Regions from separate parts of the Aeromonas rivuli genome, predicted to be linked through region 1. Evidence: riboswitches for the same ligand, from Rfam matches in the RefSeq annotation. Region 1 holds a riboswitch; each other region holds the start of a gene.
The links. A riboswitch is a leader RNA that binds a small molecule or an ion and turns the genes downstream of it on or off. The one in region 1 is predicted to bind cyclic di-GMP.
Positions count from the first base shown of each region.

Region 1 (4,208 bases):
GTCAGGGGGGGCCGGAGGAGATAGTGCGGCTGTTGCAAACCGGTGAAGTGGATATCGGCATCAGCAGCGAGCAGCTCGATCGCAGCGAAGGGGTGGTGGCTTTTCCTTACTACCGCTGGCATCACAACATAGTGGTACCAAGGGGGCACCCCCTCAGCGAGGAGACAGAGCTGAGTCTGGGGGCCCTGGCCCAGTGGCCCATCATCACCTATCAGGCGGGTTTGACCGGACGGGCCAGGGTCGATGAGGCCTTTGCCGCTGCGGGGATCTCGCCCCAGATCCTGTTGACCGCCCAGGATTCGGATGTCATCAAGACCTATGTGGAGTTGGAGATGGGGGTGGGCATCCTGGCGGACATGGCGTTCGATCCTCAGCGCGATCTGGGGCTCCACCAGCTCGACGGCAGCCGGTTGTTCGCCCCTCACACCGCCTGGATTGGCCTCAAGCAGGGGCAGTTCCAACACAACTTCGCCTGGCAGTTTATCCAGCTCTGCAACCCCGAGCTGGCGCTGGCCGACATCCAGGCCCGGGCGCTCCATGGTGAGCCGCTCATCGATTATCAGATCTGAGCGCTCAGGTTATCGGTGGCGCCAGTCACCTCATGAAGAAGGGGAGCCATGGCTCCCCTTCTTCATGCTCGTATCAGGCCATCACTGCACCAACAACCAGGCCTCCTGCCAATGGCTGCCTACCCCAGGCTCATAGTGAGTGGCGTTGCTGCTCCACTGGCTGCACCAACCTTCGGCGGGGAAGGGTTTGCATTGGTAAATCTTGCCATCTTTGGGCTGCAGCACCTTGACCCCACCCTTGTAAGAGGAGAGAGAGGCCGGGAAAACATACTGGTAGTCGCCACTGACAGGATCCTGAAGCATCAGATCATGGGTCTGTTGCAACAGGGCGCCGCCCCCTTTGGGGGTGCCTGCGAGCACCAGCTGGTGATGACCGGCGCTGAGACCGGTCAGGGCCAGGCTCAGGCTCTGGCTGGCGTCCTTGATATCGGTCTTGACCTGACCCTTGGCGGCGCCGCCATGGTCATAGAGGGTGGCCGTTACACTCAAGTCCCCCTGCACTGCCAGGGTGAAGTCGAGCTTGAGGTTGCCGCCATCGAGCGGGTAGCTATCGGCGAGACCACTCACCACCAGGCTGTCGGCCACGGGGGCAGGTTGCTGCTCAAGCTGGATCTCGACCCGGGCCAGGCCACTGCCTGCCTTCAGGTAGACGGGGTTCTGGCCATAGACGGGGTTGAAGTTGTCACCGCTACCCGGTTGGCCGGCACGGATCTCGCTCTGCTCGGCGTTTATCTTGCTGGCCAGCGCCTGGGCCCAGTTATTTTTGAGCCCCTGCTCGTCACTGGCGACGGTGAGCACCGTCTGCAACTCGGGGCGCTCGCCGTTGGCATCGAACACCCGGGTCATGGCTCTGTCTCCGGCCTTGAGATCCACCGAGGGGTAGATGGTACCGCTCTGGCTCCAGGCCAGCGGCGGCAGCTCGCCATCCTGGAAGCGGGCATCGATCAGGTTGTAGAAGCTGTTGGGGGTATCCCCCACCTCCCAGACCCCCAAGATCAGCTGATAGCCGGTGCGAGCTGGCAGGGTACAGCTGTGGGTCATCTGCTTGGGGGGTTGTACCATGCCGCCGTCGATGACACAGAAGGGGGTCAGATCGAAGCTACTGCGGCTGATGGGCTGATTGGGATCCCAATCTTGCCTGGTGAGGTAGTAGCGCCAGTTGCGGGTGACGTGGTTGGCGGTAAAGGTCCAGCTGATATCGATGGCACCGGCGCTCACTGTGCGCTTGGTCCAGCGATCGCTGGTCTGGGCATTCAACTCGGCGAACTGGGCATGGCCAGCCGAGGCTATATCGCCATCGGCGGGCCCGCCGTTCGGGAAGCCGGACGGCGCTTCCAGGCTCTGGGGTTCCCACTGGATGGCGCCGCAGCCTATGTTGCCCCCGTTCTTGCAAAGGGTGTTGCGGGCTTCCGGGCTGCTGATGTAGCCGTGGGCAAGGGCGCCACCACTGGCCAACAGGGCGGTGATGACGGCAAGACGATGAAGTGGTTGATTCACTGCCATAGATTCCTTGTGTTGAGTCTGTCTGGGCAGTCAGCTTGGCGGGGAGCCCCCGAACACCTGCTGCAACCCCGCTATCCCGTGCTTGAGCCCGGGACCGGAGGCTTTGCGTCCTGGCCTTTCGACCGGTTTGCCAACTGACTGTGTCTGGGTGTCGGTTTCACTCGACAACTTATCATGGCTAATTTTGAACAAAAAATTAACATTAATTTCAAAAAAGGGACTGAACTGAGCTGCCAGCCACCTTTTTGCGACAACGGGTGGCTTGCCAGCGGCAGAAGAGTTGCTGGCCAGAGCCGCGCATGGTGTGACATCACAGTCACTGTTCAGAGGTGATGGTGGGCGCTGACAGAGGGGTTGGCTTCTGCTAGCGTGGAGCTGCGCATCCCAGCGCACATAGCAACGGGGTCAACCTGGATTGGCCCTATAACAACAAGAGGGAACTTATGAATTCCATTGCCAGGAATTACTTCAACCGGTTGAATCAGGACTATCTGGCGCTGCACAGGCGCAAGGAGGATCTGTTCTGGTCGACTTATATGGGCACCAGCGATGATCAGGCGGGCTTCACCGCAGCCGAGCAGGCCTACAAGGGGTTCTGTGCCAATCCGGCCCGGTTGCCCGAGCTCAGGGAGATGCTGGGCCAGGCCGAGGAGACGAGTCTCAAGCGCGGCTTGTCGGGGTGGCTCGCCTTCTTCGAGTGCAACGTCATCGAGGATCCGGCCGCCGCTGCCCTGATGGACGAGCTGGTGGCCGCGGAGGCCGCGCTCTTTGCCCGTCGCAAGGAGCTCAAACTCGAGCTGCTGGATGAGCAGGGCCGGACAGTTCCCGGCAGCTTGCCCGCCGCCAGCGCCTCCCTGGTCGCGAGCCCGATCGAGGCGGTGCGAGCCAGCGCCGTGGCACTCTTCCATACCCTGGAGCAGTGGGCCCTGGACTCGGGCTTCCTGGAGATCGTTCAATTGCGCAATCGCTTTGCCCGCACCATGGGTTATCGCGACTATTTCGAATACAAGGTGCGCAAGAACGAGCAGATGAGCCCAGAGCAGCTGTTCGTCATCCTGGATGACTTCATCGCCCGCACCGAGGCGCGTACCCGCCAGAGCCTGGTCGAGCTTGAACAGGCCAAGGGGGAGGCCGCGCTGCTGCCCCATAATCTGCGCTTCTCGGTCAGTGGTGACGTGACCCGTCAGCTCGATCCCTATGTGCCCTTCTCCCGCGCCTTGCAAGACTGGGTGCAGAGCTTCCGCCGTCTCGGCATTCAATACCGAGATGCGGTGCTGACCCTGGATCTGCTGGACAGACCCGGCAAGTACGAGAATGGTTTTTGCCATGGTCCGGTGCCGAGCTTCTGGCAGGAGGGGCAGTGGGTGCCCGCCGTGGTCAACTTCACCAGCCTGGCCAACCCGGGTCAGGTCGGCAGCGGCTGGAGCGGGCTCAACACTCTGTTCCACGAAGGTGGCCATGCGGCTCATTTTGCCAACGTGACCGGCAATGCCCCCTGCTTCTCCCAGGAGTTCCCGCCCACTTCCATGGCGTATGCCGAGACTCAGTCCATGTTCTGCGACAGCCTGCTCGAGGATGCGGACTGGCTGAAACGCTATGCCAAGGATGAGCAAGGCCGTGCCATCCCGGATGCGCTGATTGAGGAGATGATTGCGGCGCGCCAGCCGTTTCGGGCCTTCAACGAGCGCCAGATAGCCCTGGTCGCCTATTTCGAGCGGGATTTCTATGCCATGAAGGATGACGCGCGCAGCCCGGAGGCCGTGTTGACCCTGGCTCGCCAATGGGAGCGGCAGATCCTGGGGGTCGAGAGTCCCCGTCCCTTGCTCGCCATTCCCCATCTGCTCAATCAGGAGTCAGCCTGTGCCTATCATGGTTATCTGCTGGCGCTGATGGCGGTGGAGCAGACCCGCAGTTATTTCCTCAAACGCGACGGTTATCTGACCGACAATCCGCGTATAGGCCCGGATCTCGCCGCTCACTACTGGGGGCCGGGCAATGGCATGAGCCATGATCAGACCTTGCAGAGCCTGACCGGCGAGGGCTTTAGCGCCAGACCCCTGGCCGATGCCTGCAATCTGGATGTGGCCCAGGCCTGGCAGCAGGCTCAGGCTTGCATGGCCGCGGCCCGCGAGCGGC
Region 1 is NZ_CP079742.1:3,827,122-3,831,329, reverse strand. It holds gene cbl (HTH-type transcriptional regulator Cbl) at 1-569, shown strand, start outside; gene gbpA (N-acetylglucosamine-binding protein GbpA) at 651-2,072, opposite strand; cyclic di-GMP riboswitch class I at 2,131-2,214, opposite strand; gene KYK33_RS17600 (M3 family metallopeptidase) at 2,516-4,208, shown strand, end outside.

Region 2 (4,208 bases), 1.6 Mb from region 1:
CGTGAATTGAGCCTGGGGGCCTGGTGCCTCTTTCTCAGCCTGGTGCTCAACCTGCTCGGCTACGTGGCGGGCTCCCTGCTGACCCGGGCTGCGGTGAGCGAGCGGTTGCAGGCGGCGAACTTCGTCGGCCAGCCCAGCCGGGATACCGCGGCCCTTTATCAGGCCAAGGTGAGCGTCAAGGAGCTGGAGATGCTGGCGGCCCGCTTCGTCGGCCCGAGCCGGGTCAAGCGATCCTTCGGTCGCTTCGCCGGTGAATCCGGTGGCACCCTGGCGCCGCACATGCAGGCCAGCGCAGCGCTGATTGCGCACACGGAGCGGCTGCTGGCCGGGGTGTTTGGCACCTCGTCGGCGCGGCTGGTGCTCGCCTCTGCCCTGCAGGGGCGCAATATGCAGCTCGAGGAGATAGCCACCATAGTGGACGAGGCCTCGGACGTGCTGCGCTTCAACCGTGGTCTGTTGCAGGGGGCGATCGAACACATAGGGCTGGGTATTTCGGTGGTGGACAGGGAGCTGCGGCTGGTTGCCTGGAACCAGCGTTACATCGAGCTGTTCCAGTATCCGGCGGGGCTTATCCAGGTGGGGCGCCCCATCGAGGAGATTATCCGCCATAACGCCGTCAAGGGGTTGTGCGGCCAGGGAGAGGTTGAGGCCCATGTGGCACGGCGGGTCGGATTCATGAAGCGCGGCAGTGCCCATCTCTCTTCCCGGGAGCGCCCGGATGGCCGGGTCATCGAGCTGCAAGGCAACCCCATGCCCGGTGGCGGCTTCGTCATGACCTTCGCCGACATCACCCCCTTTCGCGATGCCGAGCGCGTGCTGCGTGAGGCCAATGAACATCTGGAGGCGCGGGTTGCCGAGCGTACCCGCGAGCTCTCGGCCCTCAACAGCCAGCTGCGCACCGTCAACGAGCAGGTGGAGCGGGCCAACCACTCCAAGAGCCGCTTCCTGGCGGCGGTGAGCCATGATCTGACCCAGCCGCTCAATGCCGCCAAGCTGTTTACCTCCTCCTTGATAGAGACCTTGCCCGATGAGGGGGAGCCCGCCCGGCTCGCCCGTCATATCGATGATGCCCTGGGGGCAACCGAGGATCTCATCACCGACTTGCTCGATATCTCCCGGTTGGAGGCGGGCAAGTTCAAGGCCAGGAAACTCGACTTTGCCCTGGCGGATGTCTTTGACAACCTCAAGGCCGAGTTTGGGGTGCTGGCCCAGGCAGGAGAGATAGAGTTTGCCGTGGTCGATACCAGGCTGGCGGTACACAGCGACGTGCGCTTGTTGCGGCGTGTGCTGCAAAACTTCCTCACCAATGCGTTTCGTTACAACCCCGGTGGCCGGGTATTGCTCGGTTGTCGCCGTCAGGGCCAGCGGTTGCGGATCGAGGTGTGGGACACCGGACCCGGCATCCCCCAGGACAAGCAAGAGGCCATCTTCGAAGAGTTCCAGCGTCTGGATCACTCCCGCACCACCCGCGAGCAGGGATTGGGGCTGGGCTTGGCCATCGCGCGCGGTATCTCGCAGGTGTTGGGGCACCAACTGACGCTGCGCAGTTGGCCAGGGGCAGGCTCGGTGTTTGCCATCAGCCTCAATCTGGCCAGCCGTCCTCTGGTGGAGCGGGCTCTCCAGAGCCCAGAGCCGCGGCGGGATAGCCAGCTGGCAGGGGTGCGGGTGCTCTGTCTCGATAATGAACCCGAGATACTGGTGGCCATGGCCTCGCTGCTGGGGCGTTGGGGTTGTGAGGTGCAGTGCGTTCAGGACCTGGCTCAGGCCCTGACGCTGGTGGAGAGCTTCAAACCGGACCTGGTGCTGTCCGATTACCATCTGGACGATGGCAAGACGGGGTTGCAGGCGCTGCATATGCTGCGGCTCGCCCTGGGGACCGGGGTGGGGGGGATCATCATCAGTGCGGATCGAAAAGGCGAACTGCAGGCCCAGATCCGCGAGCATGGTTATGGCTACATCAGCAAACCGGTCAAGCCCCTCAAGCTCAGGGCGCTGATGAACAGCATGAGCGGTGTCTGCAAACTTGATGATGATCACGAATTAACACATTAGTCATCAGCTTGCGGGTAAACAACTTGGCAGAGGTTCTCTGCAAAAAGGGCCATTTATGTCAATGAATGGCCCTTTTTTGTGCTATTTGGCTCCCTGCGACAGGGGCTGACTCGCGTGGGGTGTTTGCCTGCTGGCCAGTTGGGCCTTATATTTCCTTGGCGATTATTTTTATCGCGAATCAAGTTGTGCCAAAGGGCAAACCGGTCGAAAGGCCGGGACGCAAAACTTCCGGTCTAAGGGTCTGTCGTACCTAAGATAGCGGGGTCACCACAGGATTGTGTTTCCAGCCGGACGCCAAGCCAGCCTGGGATGTTGTCTGCTGTACCTGTCTGACATGCGTTGCCTTTTTCGTGACAAAATTATAAACGAATAAGGAAATTCAACATGTTAAGTCCAAAACCCTCCTTGCTGGCCTTAATGGTGGCCGGGCTATTTGCCTCCTCAGCCTATGCGGCCGCCCCGGGCAAACCCACCATCGGCTGGGGCGAAACCAAGTTCGCCATCGTCGAAGTGGATCAGGCTGCGACTGCCTACAACAAGCTGGTGACCGTCCATGCCGATGGGGCGCCGGTCAGCGTGAGCTGGAATCTCTGGTCTGGTGACGTGGGTCAGACCGCCAAGGTGCTGCTCGATGGTGTCGAGGTGTGGCGCGGCCCGTCCGGCGCATCCGGCACTGCCAACTTCAAGGTGACCAAGGGTGGTCGCTACCAGATGCAGATAGAGCTCTGCAACGCCGATGGCTGTACCCGCTCCGATGCCAAAGAGATAGTGGTCGCCGACACCGATGGCAGCCATCTGCTGCCGCTCAATGCACCGCTGCAAGGGAACAACAAGCCTTATACCAACAAGTCCGGCAAAGTGGTTGGTGCCTATTACGTGGAGTGGGGCGTCTATGGTCGCAAGTTCACCGTCGACAAGGTCCCCGCCCAGAATCTGACCCATATCCTCTATGGCTTTACTCCCATCTGTGGCGGCAACGGCATCAATGACAGCCTCAAAGAGATCGAAGGCAGCTTTGAAGCCTTGCAACGGGCCTGCGCCGGTCGTGCCGATTTCAAGGTGGCCATGCATGATCCCTGGGCTGCCATCCAGATGCCCCAGGGCAACCTCAAGGATTTCGATGAGCCATATAAAGGCAACTTCGGTAACTTGATGGCCCTCAAACAGGCCCATCCCGACCTCAAGATACTGCCATCGGTCGGTGGCTGGACCCTCTCCGATCCCTTCTATTTCCTAAGCGATAAAACCAAGCGCGATACCTTCGTCGCCTCGGTCAAAGAGTTCCTGCAGACCTGGAAGTTCTTCGATGGGGTGGATATCGACTGGGAATTCCCGGGTGGTCAGGGCGCGAACCCCAGCCTGGGTGGCCCCAATGACGGTGCCACTTATGTGACCCTGATGAAGGAGCTGCGCACCATGCTCGACGAGCTGGAGGCCAGCACGGGCCGCCAGTACGAGTTGACCTCGGCGATCAGTGCCGGCGGCGACAAGATTGCCAAGGTCGATTATCAGGCGGCCCAGCAGTACATGGACCACATCTTCCTGATGAGTTACGACTTCAACGGCGCCTGGACCAATACCGAGCTGGGTCATCAGACCAACCTGTTTGAAGCCAGCTGGGATGCCAACACCAAGTACACCACCGACAAGGGAGTCAAAGCGCTGCTTGGCCAGGGCGTGACCCCGGGCAAGATAGTGGTCGGTGCGGCCATGTATGGTCGCGGCTGGACCGGGGTGAGTGGCTATCAGGCTGGCAACCCCTTCACCGGCACTGCCACAGGCCCGGTCAAGGGCACCTGGGAAAACGGTGTGGTGGATTATCGCCAGATCGTCAATGACTACATGGGCGCCGGTTGGGAGCAGGGTTATGACGAGGTAGCGGAGGCGCCCTATGTGTTCAAGGCCAGCACCGGGGATCTCATCACCTTTGACAACGATCGCTCGGTCAAGGCCAAGGGGCAGTATGTGCTGGCGAACCAGCTCGGCGGTCTGTTTGCGTGGGAGATCGACTCGGATAATGGTGACATCCTCAACGCCATGCATGAGGGATTGGGCAATGGTAGCGGCACACCGCCAGCCAACAAGCCGCCCATTGCCAACGCGGGCAAGGATCTTGGCGTAACAGGCCCGGCGAGCGTGACTCTGGACGGTTCGGC
Region 2 is NZ_CP079742.1:1,072,276-1,076,483, forward strand. It holds gene KYK33_RS05185 (hybrid sensor histidine kinase/response regulator) at 1-2,052, shown strand, start outside; cyclic di-GMP riboswitch class I at 2,237-2,324, shown strand; gene KYK33_RS05190 (glycosyl hydrolase family 18 protein) at 2,437-4,208, shown strand, end outside.
Region 2: linked by a shared signal. The riboswitch ahead of KYK33_RS05190 (glycosyl hydrolase family 18 protein) and the one ahead of gbpA (N-acetylglucosamine-binding protein GbpA) in region 1 are both predicted to bind cyclic di-GMP.

Region 3 (4,208 bases), 1.4 Mb from region 1:
CCGCCATGGCACCACGGAAGTAGTGCGCCGCCCAGGCTGCGTTCAGATAACCGATGGCACCGAACTGAGCCTGGTTATAGACACCCCACTGGGCCAGTTCCGGATCTGCCTTGTTGTCGAACAACGCGGCGTTATGGGCCACGAAGTTGTTCCAGGCACCGTGGAAGTCATAGGTCATCAGGTTGACGTAATCCAGATACTGGGTGACCTGGAAGTTCTCCATGCCACGCAGCAGATAGGCCGACGCCGGCGACGCTATGGTCAGCATGTACTTGCGATCATCTTCGGTGCCCGCGTTGTCGAGCCGCTCGCGCAGCGTCTTCATCAGCACTTCATAGTTCGCAAACAGCTTGCCCCGACACAGATTGGAGAGTGGGAAATCATTGGGGTTACCCGCATCCTTCATGGAGGTCGGATATTCGTAATCGATATCCACCCCATCGAAGCCGTACTGGCGAATGAAACTCACCGCCGAGTTGGCCAGCGCATTGATGCCAGCGGTATTGACCGAGCAGTCACCCTTGGTGGTGGCGGCATAGAAACCACGGGTATCGGCCCAGCCGCCCACGGAGATCAAGGTCTTCACGTCTGGATACTGTTTCTTGTACTTGGAGAGCAGGTTGAAGTGGCCCTGATAGGCAAACTCCGGATCCATTTCGGCGCCCGGCACCCCTTCCCAGGTCAGCTTGGTGGCGGCGTCATCCACCTTGATGAGGTGACTCTGCTCATCCACGGCGGCGAACGCATAGTTGATGTGGGTGATCTTGTCCCAGGGGATGTCGTTTACCAGATAGGAAGGCAGACCGTTCTTGCCGGTACGCCAGGAGGTGAAGTAACCGATGACGCGGCGGCCATGGTCATCCCCCATGCACTCGCTGCCATCGGCGCGATAGATCTGGCGAACGTCGCAGGAGAGATTGCCACCGGTGGGCGGCAAGGCCGCCTCTTCGATGCTGACCGACACCGGGGCGGACTCCCCCGACAGGTTCTGGCTGTCTACGGCGACCAGGGTCAGCGCGGCGCTCCCCTTGGTCTGCGGCGTCCAGCTCAGCTGCCAGGGGGCACTGCTGTCCTCACCCGCCTTCTTGCCATCCACATAGAGCTCGACCCTGGCCACATCGTTGTTGGCATCGGTGACATTGCCGGTCACTGTGACGGCGCGACCCAGGGTGAGTTTGGCCCCGGCGGCCGGGCTGGTGATGCTGGCCTTGGGTGCCTCGGGGGCAACCACGGCCGTCACCGTCACACTGACCTGAGCTTCATCCAGGTTCTTGCCATCCTTGTCCAGGGCGCGAGCCGTGATTTGATGAGCGCCCACTCCGCTGGCAGCCCAACTGGCTGACCAAGGGGCAGAGGTCGCGGCAGCCACCTGACTGCCATCGACCAGATAGACCACCTGGGTCACGGCGCTGCTGCTACCGGCCAGGCTGACGGCCAGAGCCAGTTCTGCACCCACGCTCACCGAGCTGCCCGCGGCCGGGGAAGAGAGTGTCAGGTCCAGGGCAGGGGGAGTCGTATCCTGATACAGCGTCCAGGCATCGGCCCAGACAGTACCTGTGCCCGGGGCGTAGTGAGAGCTGGCACCGCTGCACCAGCCGGAGTAGGGGAATGCTTTGCATTGGTAGAGGCTACCGATGTTGCTGACGATGTCGCCAGCCTTGTAGGCGGTGCCTGCCTGATAGGCGGGGTAAGCCGCGAGTGCCCAACCGGGCAGGGACGCGAGGGCGACCAGCATGGCTAGCCGACTTGGTCTTAAGACTTGTTGCATCTTGTTATCATCCTTGTTTTTTGTCTTGGCAAAACGCTGACCAAGGCAAAGCACAACCGCAACAGGTACGACGAAGAAGACAAGTGACGATGGACGCGTCACTGACTCTTACCTGGGTAACCCCGCTATCCTGGACCCTGGAGTCGGTAGACCGGAGGCTTTGCGTCCCGGTCTTTCAACCGGTTTGCTCTTTACCTGGATTCCATCTGGAACGGCCCGAGTATAGGAAGTCGCCCGCAAATGCTCAATCTTCATTCACAAAGGAAAATATGTTTGGGCGGAATACAAAAAACGCAGAAAAAGTAGCCAAAATGCCGCGAACAGCTAGCAATTAACACGATTATCAGCACAAGCATCGACACCGATATGCCCGAAACCACTGATATCATGCGCTGGAACTGTGAGCCACCTCATGACTAGGACGCCATACGATGATTGATGAGACGACAATTCACGTCGGGAAGGGGAGCGAAGAGCAGATGCACATAGCAAAAAGGCCACCGCGATGCGGTGGCCTTTAGCTTTCTTGTAACAAGAAATTGGTGGAGCTACGCGGGATCGAACCGCGGACCTCTTGCATGCCATGCAAGCGCTCTCCCAGCTGAGCTATAACCCCGAAATCTTTACTCTTTAGACAATCGGTTCTGGTGTCCGTTTGCCTTACTACGAAATAGTGGTGGAGCTACGCGGGATCGAACCGCGGACCTCTTGCATGCCATGCAAGCGCTCTCCCAGCTGAGCTATAACCCCGAAATCTTTACTCTTTAGACAATCGGTTCTGGTGTCCGTTTGCCTTACTGCGAAATAGTGGTGGAGCTACGCGGGATCGAACCGCGGACCTCTTGCATGCCATGCAAGCGCTCTCCCAGCTGAGCTATAACCCCACAAAGATCGGCCTGGGTGATACACACCGCACTGCCCTGGGTATTCGTCAATCAAGAATCTGGTGGAGCTACGCGGGATCGAACCGCGGACCTCTTGCATGCCATGCAAGCGCTCTCCCAGCTGAGCTATAACCCCTTAGATTCCAGATTGTTCGAGGAGAATTTGGTGGAGCTACGCGGGATCGAACCGCGGACCTCTTGCATGCCATGCAAGCGCTCTCCCAGCTGAGCTATAACCCCAACTCACCTCGGCGCTACCAAAGTTATCTCCGGCAACGGAGGCGCATGATAGGCATCGACCGCTTTGCTGTCAACCCAAAAATACCCCTCGTTGATGCGTTTAGTCAAAATTCAGGCAGTTAGCTGTTTTTACCGGCAACCCTGTCGCTATCTTGCTGTTTTTGGTCACAAATCACTCTTGGGTACAAACAACAAGGGCCCCCGAACGGGAGCCCTTTTTCTATGGCAATGAATCGACTTATTCGGCGGCCATCCGCGCTGCGATGTAGGCCAGCGCGCGGTCGAGACGAGCTAGCACCCGCTCCTTGCCAACCAGTGTCATCACGGCGTCGGTGATGCCAGGGGAGTGGCTCAGACCGGTATTACTCGGCTGCCATACGCGCTTCGATATAAGCCAGCGCGCGGTCGATACGGGCCGACGCCGCTCCTTGCCCACTAACGCCATCACGGCGTCGGCGATGCCAGGGGAGATTGGCCCAGACCAGTATTACTCGGCTGCCATACGCGCTTCGATATAAGCCAGGGCGCGATCGATGCGAGCAAGTACCCGCTCCTTGCCAACCAGTGCTATCACGGCGTCGATACCCGGGGAGAGATTATCCCAGACCGGTGACGGCAATGTCCGACGGCAAGCTTACTCGGCTGCCATCCGCGCTGCGATGTAGGCCTGCGCGCGGTCGATGCGGGCGAGCACCCGCTCCTTGCCCACTAACGCCATCACGGCGTCGATGGCCGGGGACTGACCCAGACCGGTGACGGCGACGCGCAGCGGCATGCCGACCTTGCCCATGCCCTGACCCAGTTCGGCGGCGGTGGCTTCAATCAGCTCGTGCAGCGCCTCTGTGGTCCAGGTCTCCAGGGCAGCCAGCTTGGCCCTGGCCAGGGTCAGCGGCTCGGCCGCGACGCCGCGCAGGTGCTTCTTGGCGGCGGCTTCGTCCAGCGCTTCGTACTCTTCGAACAGATAACGGCTCTGGGCGGCCATCTCCACCAGGGTGTTGCAGCGCTCGGCCAGCAGGGTCACCACCTCAGGCAAGGTCGGCCCCTTGCTGGTATCAATGTTCTGCTCCGCCATGTGCCATGCCAGATGCTTGGCGACATAGGCCGGATCCAGGCTGCGCATGTAGTGGTTGTTGAGCCACAACAGCTTGTCGGTGTTGAAGGCGGATGCCGACTTGGAGATGGCATCCAGGCTGAACAGCTTGATCATCTCGTCCAGGGTGAAGATCTCCTGATCGCCGTGGGACCAGCCCAGACGCACCAGGTAGTTCAACAGGGCTTCCGGCAGGTAGCCGTCGTCGCGGTACTGCATCACGGAC
Region 3 is NZ_CP079742.1:910,340-914,547, reverse strand. It holds gene KYK33_RS04350 (glycosyl hydrolase family 18 protein) at 1-1,768, opposite strand, end outside; cyclic di-GMP riboswitch class I at 1,881-1,967, opposite strand; tRNA gene KYK33_RS04345 (tRNA-Ala) at 2,309-2,384, opposite strand; tRNA gene KYK33_RS04340 (tRNA-Ala) at 2,443-2,518, opposite strand; tRNA gene KYK33_RS04335 (tRNA-Ala) at 2,577-2,652, opposite strand; tRNA gene KYK33_RS04330 (tRNA-Ala) at 2,713-2,788, opposite strand; tRNA gene KYK33_RS04325 (tRNA-Ala) at 2,817-2,892, opposite strand; partial or broken gene KYK33_RS04320 (glutamyl-tRNA synthetase) at 3,380-3,515, opposite strand; gene gltX (glutamate--tRNA ligase) at 3,527-4,208, opposite strand, start outside.
Region 3: linked by a shared signal. The riboswitch ahead of KYK33_RS04350 (glycosyl hydrolase family 18 protein) and the one ahead of gbpA (N-acetylglucosamine-binding protein GbpA) in region 1 are both predicted to bind cyclic di-GMP.

Region 4 (4,208 bases), 1.0 Mb from region 1:
CCGCATCCAGCCCTTCCAGGCCAGAGGGCATGGCGGCACGGACCCCACGCGCAGCTAGCGCCATACGAATGTGAGCCAGTTGACCCTCTGGCACCAGTACCTGCCCGGAGCTTTTCTCAAGCTGGAAGGGGATCTGCTCTTTCTCCAGCATCTCCATGATATTGGCGGTGTCGTACAACTCCTGCTTGCCGTACAGGGGCACGTAGTTCTTGCTGGAGGTCCAGAGGATGACCACTATGGTCCCCGCCACGGTGGCGGCCAACAGGGCTATGGTCAGGATGGATTTATTGTCGCGAGAGAGGCTGCGCCAGTTCTTCAGCCACGCCTGTATGCGCTGCTGCATGCTGACGGCCTCCCGTGGCGAGCCGCTTACCAATTCAGTCATCAGTAACCTCAGAGCGGCATGCGCATGATGTCATCGAAACCCGTCATCAGCTTGTTGCGCACCTGCATCAGGGCGGAAAAGCTAAGACCGGCTTTCTGACTGGCCACCATGGCCCCGACCAGATCATCGCTCTGGCCCGCATCGACCGCCGTCATCAGACGGGAAGAGATGTTTTGTTGTTCGTTGACCCGATTGACCACGTCTCGCATGGCATTGCCGAAGGAGACTTCCTGACCGCCCTGGAGCTCGATGTGAGGCTCCTGGCTCGCCACCCGCTTCAGCTCCTGCATCTGCTGCAACAGAGTGGTCTGTGACGACATCATTTCAATCTTCACTGGGTTATCCCTCAATTTTGAATCTGGAGTTCAATGTCTATGCCCTGCTCACGCATCGCCGCCAGCTTGTAGCGCAATGCCCGGGTCGTCATGCCCAGGGCCTCGGCCGTGCGGGTTCGATGGCCGCTACAGCGGCGCAGGGTCTCTAATACGAACTGAAACTCGGCATGGCGGCGGGTCTCCATCAGCCCTTCAGGGGCCAATAAAGGCTCGACCAAACCGGGTTCTGCGGCCCCCGGCTCACGGGGCAGCATCAAATCGATCGCTTGAATATGCAATCCTCGCGCCATGATGAGCGAACGCTGAATGACATTGTCGAGCTCGCGCACATTGCCAGGCCAGGGATAAGCAAGCATCTGCTTGCGTGCCAGCTCGCTCAACCAATGACCCTGTCTGGGTGCATAGCGGGCGATGAAATATTCAGCCAGCGGCAGAATATCTCCCGGCCGTTCACGCAACGCAGGCCAGCTCATGGGCAGCACATCGAGGCGGTAGAAGAGATCCTCGCGAAACAGCCCTGCGGCCACCAGGGTCCGCAGATCCTTGTTGCTGGCCGCGATGATGCGTACATCCAGGTTGATCAGTTGATGGCTCCCCAGTCGCTCGACCTGGCGCTCCTGCAACACCCGCAGCAGCTTGGCTTGCAGTGCCAGGGGCAGTTCGGAGATTTCGTCCAGCAACAGGGTCCCCCCCTGCGCCTGCTCGAACTTGCCAGGCTGGGCCGACACCGCCCCGGTGAAGGCCCCCTTGGCATGGCCAAACAGGATGGACTCGATCATCGACTCGGGGATGGCGGCGCAGTTGATGGCGACAAAGGGGCCATCACAGCGGTTGGACATCTCATGGATGTACCGTGCCAGACGCTCCTTGCCGGTCCCGGATTCACCACCGATGAGAATAGTGGCCGAGGTCTTGGCGGCCCGGCGGGCCAGCTGCAATACCTGACGACTGGCACTCGACTCAGCAATCAGATCCGGGATCGGCTGGCGCAGGCGCAAGGCTCCCCGGATCGCATCCAGCATCTGCTGTCGCCCGAAGGGTTTGATGATGTAATCGATGGCGCCGGCCCCCATGGCCTCGGCCGCCAGATGCCCCTGATGCTCATTGACCAGGATGACACTGTCGGTGTCGGTCAATTTGCCCAGAAAGCCCTTGAGGTTGTCGATGGGCGTGCTCACGTCCAGCAACAGCAGATCGACCCTGTCATTGGCAAGGCTGGCGCATGCCTGCCTTGCCGAGTCGACGATAGATACCCGATATCCCGAACTCTCCAGCATGATCAGTATCTCTTCCCCGGCAGAAGAGTCTGGCTGCAGCAATAACAGATGAGGGAGCCCCCCAAGGCCTGGCGGCGTCGGGGTACATTTCAGAGAAACATCCGAAAGCATATGAACCTGAACCTGTGATTGTATTGTCGTCAATCAACAGAACTGAAATGTCAAAACCGAGGAAAGAGGTGGCCGCCGCCATGCATCTGCGTGCATGTCGGTTTGCTATAGGCGTCATTCGTGACGGTACCTATCCCTGGTAACCCCGCTATCATTGGCATTCCCGCCATTAGACCGGAGGCTTTGCGTCCTGACTTTTCAGTTCAGTTTGCCTTTTTCATGCGATATGCCCTTATGCAAAAGGACAGCCAGACAGCGGTTGTCGCAGCCTGGCAGCACGTATCAAATTATTATATTTATCAGTATGTTTTGGCGGCAAGCGTCAAAACACGGCGCATCATAACAAGTTGAGAAGACAGTTCAAGCACAGATGCGGAATAAGATTTTCCTATCTGACTGAGATCAAGGGCAATTCTCTTCACCCCAGGGTACCGACCACTTCCACCCTCAGCTCCTCCGGGATCTCGTTGTAAGAGAGTACCTTGAGCCCCTTGGCGAAGGAGGTGGCATAACGGGATAGCAAAGGTCTCAGTTGGGGCATCACCACCAATACTGGGGCATGGCCCTGCTGCTGGAGCTGCTCCTTGACAAGGGGCATGTTTTGTTGCAGCTGAGCCAGCAATTGGGGGTCAACCGGGAAACTGTCCAGCGCCACCTTGCCCTGTTGCTGAGCCTGATTCATGGCCGCCAGCAGTGTCTGCTCCAGCCGCTCATCCAGCGTAAAGGTGGCCAGCAGCTCACGCTGTCCTATCACCTGACGCACTATCTGGCGCTTGAGGGCGCAGCGCACGTCCGCCGCCAGCAGCACGGGATCCTTGGTCAGCTCGCTCGCGTCGAGCAAGGTGGTCGCTATGGTACGGATGTCGGTCAGGCTCACCTGCTCCTTGAGCAGTTGCCGGAACACCCGAAGCTGCTGCATCTGGGTCAAGGCGAGGTTGAGCTCCTCCGCCAGACGAGGAGACAGGGTCGCCAAGTACTGACCCAGCTTGCCGACTTCATCGTGGCCGAACAGGGTGTCGAGCTGTTCACGCAGCAGCTTGCTGGCATGGGTCGCTATCACGGTCGCCGAGTCCACCACCGAGTAACCCAGATTGAGTGCCTTGGCCTTGTGGTCCGGAGCTATCCAGACCGCGTTCATGCCGTAGGCGGGATCCTGGGTCAGCTCGCCGTCCAGGGCACCGTAGGTCTCGCCACTGCTGATGGCCATCAGCCGCTGGCAATCCACCTGCCCGCTCGCCATGGGCACGGAGGAGAGCCGGACTCGGTATTGATCGGGTTGCAGCTGCAGGTTGTCGCGCACCCTGATCTCGGGCAGCAAGAAACCATACTGCTCGGAGAGGGTCTTTCTGATGCCCCGCACCCGCACCAGCAGCTCGGCGCCCTTGTCCGCCTCGGCCAGGGGAACCAGCTTGTAACCAAGCTCGATGGCGATGGGATCGACATAGGGCAGATCCTGCCACTCCAACCCCTGATGTTCAGGCAACACCAACTGCTGACTCAGTTGCTCGGCGGCATCGAGCGCCGGATCCTGCTGCTGTCGCAGGCTCACCCGCCAGCCGGTCCAGGCCAGGACGGCGGCAAAACTGACGAAGGCCAGCATGGGCATGCCGGGCACAAGACCCAGGATCAGCATGATGGCGGCAGCCGTGTAGATGACCCTGGGCGACGCCAATAGCTGCTGGCCCACCTGATCGGACATCTCCCCCTCATCACTGACCCGGGTCACTATGATGGCGGCTGCGGTAGACATCAGCAGGGAGGGGATCTGGGCAACCAGACCGTCCCCTATGGTGAGCAGGGCATAGCGCTGGAAGGCCTCAGCCACCGGCAGGGCATGCTGAAAGATACCGATGGCGAGACCGCCAACCAGGTTGATGATGAGCACCAGCAGCCCGGCGATGGCATCCCCACGCACGAACTTGGAGGCACCATCCATGGCCCCGTAGAAGTCGGCCTCGCGGGAGATCTCTTCCCGGCGGGCCCGGGCCTGGTGTTGATCCATGATGCCGGCATTCAAGTCGGCATCTATGGCCATCTGTTTGCCCGGCATGGCGTCCAGGGTGAAGCGGGCCGACACCTCTGATATCCGTTCGCCACCCT
Region 4 is NZ_CP079742.1:496,624-500,831, reverse strand. It holds gene fliFL (lateral flagellar M-ring protein FliFL) at 1-319, opposite strand, end outside; gene lfiE (lateral flagellar hook-basal body complex protein LfiE) at 394-720, opposite strand; gene KYK33_RS02295 (sigma-54-dependent transcriptional regulator) at 732-1,997, opposite strand; cyclic di-GMP riboswitch class I at 2,244-2,331, opposite strand; gene lfhA (lateral flagellar biosynthesis protein LfhA) at 2,527-4,208, opposite strand, start outside.
Region 4: linked by a shared signal. The riboswitch ahead of KYK33_RS02295 (sigma-54-dependent transcriptional regulator) and the one ahead of gbpA (N-acetylglucosamine-binding protein GbpA) in region 1 are both predicted to bind cyclic di-GMP.